Regions from separate parts of the Bradyrhizobium ferriligni genome, predicted to be linked through region 2. Evidence: riboswitches for the same ligand, from Rfam matches in the RefSeq annotation. Region 2 holds a riboswitch; the other holds the start of a gene.
The links. Region 2 has a riboswitch for S-adenosylmethionine ahead of AC1VNY_RS01775 (O-succinylhomoserine sulfhydrylase). Riboswitches for the same ligand answer to the same signal wherever they lie in the genome.

Region 1 (3,405 bases), on a different contig from region 2:
GGCACAGGGCGGGACATCATCAACTCCGAACAGAGCGTTTTCGAGCGAAGTGGATACCGGTTCGCGTGAAGAAAACGCGTCAAAACAAAAGTCTGGACGGGCGGCTGGCTCTTGCTTCAGGTCCTGGCCGATCCGTTAGAGGGCACCGTATAGCGCGTTGCGTGGCTGCCGACGAGGGCCGACGAGCGGACCGAGGCGCCGGCCTTGATCAAGGCGAGCTTGATGGCCTCGAAATCGTGGCCGGTGACCGAGACCAGGAGCGCCGCGCCGTCGAAGGCGGTGTCGGGGACCGCGACGATCTCGGCGAGCGGGGCAAGCGCGCGGGCGACATCGGCGTTCCAGCCGGAGACGCGCACGCTCCAGGTCTGCACTTCGGTGACCATGGCGTCGTCGGCGACCCGCGAGATCACGAACACCGGCAACGCGGCGGGATGGTCGGCGCGTTCGAGGAACGGCAACCGCGCGATGATCTTCGGCGCGCCACTGGCCTCGAGCGCATTCCACCACGGCGTGCGGCTCGCGATCGCGGAGACCAGCGCGAGGTCGCCCTTCGACTTCGCCACCGCCTCGACCGCGGCCTGTGCGCTGAAATGCGACACATAGGGCACCACGAAGCCGAAGTGAAACCGCGCCGAGTCGCGCATGGCCGACTCGCCGACCGAAACATCGGCATGCACCGCGAACGGCGCCTGCACGTAGGTGAAGGTCGAGATGATGACGCGCCAGATGCTCTCGATGGTGTCGAGCGGCAGGATGCCGCGATGACGCCGCACCAGTTCGCGCATCATGCTGGCCTCGCGCGCCGGGCGGAATGCGGAGCCGACCTCCTGGGTCTTCTTGACCTGGATCAGGCGGTCGATGATGTCGCCGCGCGCCATCAACAGGCGGTGAACCTGCTCGTCGATCGCATCGATCTCCTTGCGCAGCTCCTGCAGCGAGGGCGGCGACGGGGGTGGGTTGGACATGCTCTCAAACCTTGTCGTCGGGGCGGCCCGTTGCCGCGTCGGACAGGGTCCCTGATTAGGAAAGACGGGCAGCGAAAGCAAAGAGAAACGTCGCAGGCGTGCGTTGCGCATTCGGTTAACCAATTGGCCGTGGGCAGGGCTGTCTTGACGGCGGGGGGCGCGGGGACTACGTTCCCTGCGTCCCGTGGTCATTTGAGCCGGCCGGCTTGCAGCCACGTTAAACAACTCGCTAAACAGGCCGGGGACCTTATCAGCTCCCGGCCGAACCTTTGTTCAGGCCGGGTTTTTTATTGGCCTGAGGTCCGTCGAGCCCTCCCGCGCGGAGGCAGGGTCGCCTAGATGAGCAACGTGCGTCCGATACCGAGCCCACAAACCCCGAGCGATGATCGCGCCCATGAGGCCGACCATCCGTCGTCACTGGTGGCGAAGTTCGGGATGGACCAGCCGCTCAAGCTCGATTGCGGCGTCGATCTCGCACCGTTCCAGATCGCCTACCAGACCTATGGCGAGCTCAATGCCGACCACTCCAACGCGATCCTGGTCTGCCACGCGCTGACCGGCGATCAGCACGTCAACAACATCCATCCCGTCACCGGCAAGCCCGGCTGGTGGGAGACCATGGTCGGCATCGGCCGGCCGATCGATCCCGATAAATACTTCATCATCTGCTCCAATGTGATCGGCGGCTGCATGGGCTCGACCGGCCCTGCGTCGCTGAACCCCGCGACCGGCAAGGTGTGGGGACTCGATTTCCCGATCATCACCATCCCCGACATGGTGCGCGCGCAGGCGATGCTGATCGATCGTCTCGGCATCACGACGCTGTTCTGCGTGGTCGGCGGCTCGATGGGCGGCATGCAGGTGCTGCAATGGACCGCGGCCTATCCGGAGCGCGTGTTCTCGACGCTCGCGATCGCCTGCTCGACGCGCCACTCGGCGCAGAACATCGCGTTCCACGAGCTCGGCCGCCAGGCCGTGATGGCCGATCCGGACTGGCGCGGCGGCCGCTATGTCGACGAGGACACCCATCCGCACCGCGGATTGGCCGTGGCGCGGATGGCCGCGCACATCACCTATCTCTCGGACGCCGCGCTGCACCGCAAGTTCGGACGGCGGATGCAGGACCGCGAGCTGCCGACCTTCTCGTTCGATGCGGATTTCCAGGTCGAGAGCTATCTGCGCTACCAGGGCTCGTCCTTTGTCGAGCGCTTCGATGCCAACTCCTATCTCTATCTGACCCGCGCGATGGACTATTTCGACATCGCCGCCGACCACAACGGCGTGCTGGCGAAGGCGTTCACCGGCATCCAGACGCGGTTCTGCGTGGTGTCGTTCACCAGCGACTGGCTGTTTCCGACCTCGGAATCGCGCGCGCTGGTGCATGCGCTGAACGCGTCGAGCGCGCGGGTGTCGTTCGCCGAGATCGAGACCGACAGGGGGCACGACGCCTTCCTGCTCGACGTGCCCGAATTCCTCGAGATCTCCCGCGCCTTCCTGCTGGCCGCAGGCAAGGCGCGCGGATTGAAGGACGACGGCCAGTCATGAGCATGCAGCAGACATTGCCCTTGCCGGGCATCGCGCCGGAGCGGACCGGCGGCTATCGCACCGATCATCTGCTGGTCGCCGACATGGTGCGGCCGGGCTCGCGCGTGCTCGACGTCGGCTGCGGCGATGGCGAATTGCTGCAGCTGTTGGAGAGCCGCGGCATCGACGGCCGCGGCATCGAGCTGTCGCGCGAGGGCGTCAATGGCTGCGTCGCCAAGGGGCTCGCCGTGGTGCAGGGCGATGCCGACACCGACCTCGTCAACTATCCCGACGATGCGTTCGACTACGTGATCCTGTCGCAGACCTTGCAGGCGACGCGGCAGCCCAAGGTGGTGCTGGAAAATCTGCTGCGGATCGGCCAGCGCGCCATCGTCTCGTTCCCGAATTTCGGGTTCTGGAAGATGCGGCTGCAGCTTCTGATCGGCGGCCACATGCCGCGCACGGAGAATTTGCCGGCGAGCTGGTACGACACCTCGAACATCCATTTCTGCACCATCAAGGATTTCGTGCAGCTCTGCGAGGAGATCAACGTCAAGATGGAGCGCGCGGTTGCGCTCGATCTCTACGGCCGCCCGGTGCCGCTCAACCTGCCGTGGTGGGTGTGGAACATGTTCGGCGAGCAGGGCGTGTTCCTGCTCAGCCGGGGTGGGCAGGGGAAGTGACGTCATGGCGTCATTCCGGGGCACGCGAAGCGTGAACCCGGAATCTCGAGATTCCGGGTTCGATGCTGCGCATCGCCCCGGAATGACAGGACTACACCGGCGCCGCCACCAGCGACCGCGGATCGCGTACCGGCCAGCGGCCGGCCTCGACCAGCGCGATGAAGCGCTCCACCATCTCGTTGAACAGCGCCGGCTCCTCGAGGTTGAGCACGTGACCCGACTTCGGGAAGAAG
Region 2 (3,405 bases):
GGCGATCCAGTATTCCAGAGACAGTCGTTGTCGATGGAGGGGCCGCGGCGTACTGGATTCCCCGCTTTCGCGGGGAATGATGGCGGAGGAATTCCGCTACACGCGAAAATGCTTGGAGAGCTTCAGGCCTTGCGCCTGATAGTTCGAGCCGATGCGCTGGCCGTACAGCGCGTCGGGGCGCTCGAGCATCCGTTCATAGACGAGGCGGCCGACGATCTGGCCATGCTCGAGAATGAACGGCACCTCGCGCGAGCGCACCTCCAGCACGGCGCGCGCGCCCTTGCCGCCGGCGCCGGCATAGCCGAAACCGGGATCGAAGAAGCCGGCATAGTGGACGCGGAATTCGCCGACCAGCGGATCGAACGGCACCATCTCCGCGGCGTAGTCCGGCGGCACCTGCACCGCCTCTTTCGACGCCAGGATGTAGAACTCGCCGGGATCGAGAATGAGGCTGCCGTCGGGCCGCGCCTTGATCGGCTCCCAGAAATCGTCGACCGCATAGCCGCCGCGGCGATCGACATCGACCACGCCGGTGTGACGCTTGGCGCGATAGCCGACGAAGCCACCCGAGCTCTCGCCGGAGAGATCGACGGAAAGCGCAACGCCATCGGAGAGATCGGCATCGTCGATATCGACCAGCCGCTCGGCGGCATGCAGCGCATCGAGCTCGTCGGCGGTCAACGTCGCCTCGCCGATCCGGAAGCGGACCTGGCTGAGCCGCGACCCCTCGCGCAGCAGCACGGGAAACGTCTTCGGGCTGATCTCGGCGTAGAGCGGGCCGTGATAGCCGGCGCCGATCATGTCGAAGCGGCGGGTGCCGTCGGCGATCACACGGGTGAAGACGTCGAGCCGTCCGGTCGAGCTCTTCGGGTTGGCCGCGGCCACGATCTCCGGCGGCAGCGCCAGGCTCTCCAGCAGCGGCACGATGTAGACGCAGTTGGTCTCCAGCACCGCGCCGTCGGACAGATCGATCTCGTGCAGCTTCAGCTCGTCGATCCGCTCGGCGACGGTGGCATCGGGCCCCGGCAGGAAGCTGGCACGGACCCGGTAGGCGATGTCGCCAAGGCGCAAATCGAGGCTGGCCGGCTGGATCTGGCTCTCGACGAAGTCATAGGCGGGCAGAATGAGGCCGGCCTCCGCCATCTCCGCGATCATGCGGTCGGGCAGGATTCCGTTGGATTCATCTTCCAGCGTGAACGACACGATGCGGTCCCTCGGCGATCCCTCGAGATGGCCCAAAAATCATACTCCAGGCGGCCATCAAGCCCCAAAATATGGGCTTTTACGGGTTATCCGATGACCGTCTTGACGGAAAGGGCGCGAGGGAATATCAGCTGCACTTATCCCGTGGTGATTTGAGCCGGCCGGCTTGCAGCCACGTTAAATAAGTCGCTAAACAGGCCGGGGACAGTGTGATCCCGGCTTGTGGAGGTTGCTCCAGGCCGGTTTTTTTGTGGCCAGTTTCCAGGGGAAATGGCCACCTCGGAGGTCACATGTCTGAATCTGAAACCACGGCCCGCTTTCGTCCCGAAACCCGCCTCGTCCACGGCGGCACGCTGCGCTCGCAATTCGGAGAGACGTCGGAAGGGCTGTTTCTCACCCAGGGCTACGTCTACGACACCGCCGAGCAATGCGAGGCGCGCTTCAAGGGCCAGGACCCCGGCTTCATCTATTCGCGCTATTCCAACCCGACCATTGCGATGTTCGAGCGCCGCATGATCGAGCTCGAGGGCGCGGAAGCCGCGCGCTCGACCGCGACCGGCATGGCCGCGGTGACCACCGCGATCCTCGCGCCGCTGAAGGCCGGCGATCATGTGGTGGCCTCGAAGGCCCTGTTCGGCTCCTGCCTCTACGTGGTGCAGGACCTGTTGCCGCGCTACGGCATCGAGACGACGCTGGTCGACGGCCTCGATCTCGACCAGTGGCAGCGCGCATTGCGGCCCAACACCAAGACCTTCTTCCTGGAGAGCCCGACCAATCCGACGCTCGACGTGCTCGATATCGGCGCGATCGCAGAGATCGCGCATAGCGGCGGCGCCCGGCTGATCGTCGACAATGTGTTCGCGACGCCGATCTGGCAGAGCCCGCTGTCGCTCGGCGCCGACGTCGTGGTCTATTCCGCGACCAAGCATATCGACGGCCAGGGCCGCTGCCTCGGCGGCGTCATCCTGTCGTCGGAAGCCTTCATCGCCGAGCACATCCACAATTTCATGCGCCAGACCGGGCCGTCGCTGTCGCCGTTCAACGCCTGGGTGCTGCTGAAGGGGCTGGAGACGCTCGGCGTCCGCGTCCGCGCCCAGACCGAGAACGCGGCGAAGATCGCCGAGGCGCTGGCGAAACATCCGAAGGTCACGCGGCTGGTCTATCCGGGCCGCCCCGATCATCCGCAGGCCGAGACGGTGAAGAAGCAGATGGGCGCCGGCTCGACGCTGGTCGGCTTCGAGGTGAAGGACGGCAAGGCCGGCGCCTTCCGCTGCCTCAACGCGCTGAAGATCTCGCGCATCTCCAACAATCTCGGCGATGCCAAGAGCCTGGTCACGCATCCCGCGACCACGACGCATCAGCGGCTGGCGCCGGAGGCCCGCGCCGAGCTCGGCATCAGCGAAGGTTTTATTCGCTTCTCGGCCGGGCTCGAGCATCCCGACGACCTGATCGAGGATTTTGAGCGGGCGCTGGAGCAGGTTTGAGGCAAAGGTAGAAGCCCCGAGCGGGCTGCGCCCCTCCCGCAAGCCGTCGTCCCTGCTTTCGCAAGGACGGCACCAGTATTGTGGTCGTCGGCCCACGCGGCATATTCCGCTGTCGTCCCTGCGAAAGCAGGGACCCATAACCACAGGGTCGAGTTGTTAGAGCAGGCTGTGGCCACAGCCTGCACAAGCAGTGCTAAGCGGTGGGTATGGGTCCCTGCTTTCGCAGGGACGACACTGATTTTGTGGTGACTGGTTCGCGCTGCCTTCCTCGCAAGCGGGAGAGGCGAAGCGAGCATGCCCCCTACGTCGCCGCCGTCGTGACGCCGCCGTCGACCACGATGGTCTGGCCGGTCATGAAGGTCGAGGCGTCGGAAGCGAGATAGGCCACCGCGCCTGCGATCTCGTCGGGCTCGCCGATGCGGCGGAGCGGTGTCGATGCGGTGCGGCGCTTCAGATTGTCCGGATCCTCCCACAGCGCGCGGGCGAAGTCGGTCTTCACCAGGCCCGGCGCCACGCAATTGACGCGCACGCCCTTCGGGCCCCATTCGCCGGCGAGGCTGCGGCACAGCGCGAAGTCGGCCGCCTTGGAGATGCCGTAGGCGCCGATCACCGTCGAGCCGCGCAGGCCGCCGATCGAGGAGATGATCACGACCGAGCCTTTGCCGCGCTCGGCCATCTGCGGGATGGTCTGCGAGCAGAGCCAGATGTTGCTCTTGAC

Region 1: it holds a riboswitch for S-adenosylmethionine, as region 2 does, so the genes downstream of both, metX (homoserine O-acetyltransferase MetX) here and AC1VNY_RS01775 (O-succinylhomoserine sulfhydrylase) in region 2, are expected to answer to the same signal.

The regions. Positions count from the first base shown of each region.
Region 1 covers NZ_JBXEJO010000013.1:109,556-112,960, forward strand. Annotated here, with positions in the region: gene hisC (histidinol-phosphate transaminase) at 1-17, opposite strand, end outside; gene AC1VNY_RS10265 (chorismate mutase) at 117-965, opposite strand; SAM riboswitch at 1,140-1,219, shown strand; gene metX (homoserine O-acetyltransferase MetX) at 1,305-2,510, shown strand; gene metW (methionine biosynthesis protein MetW) at 2,507-3,172, shown strand; gene AC1VNY_RS10280 (alpha/beta fold hydrolase) at 3,264-3,405, opposite strand, start outside.
Region 2 covers NZ_JBXEJO010000002.1:155,160-158,564, reverse strand. Annotated here, with positions in the region: gene AC1VNY_RS01780 (2'-deoxycytidine 5'-triphosphate deaminase) at 97-1,203, opposite strand; SAM riboswitch at 1,338-1,417, shown strand; gene AC1VNY_RS01775 (O-succinylhomoserine sulfhydrylase) at 1,494-2,687, shown strand; gene AC1VNY_RS01770 (SDR family NAD(P)-dependent oxidoreductase) at 2,989-3,405, opposite strand, start outside.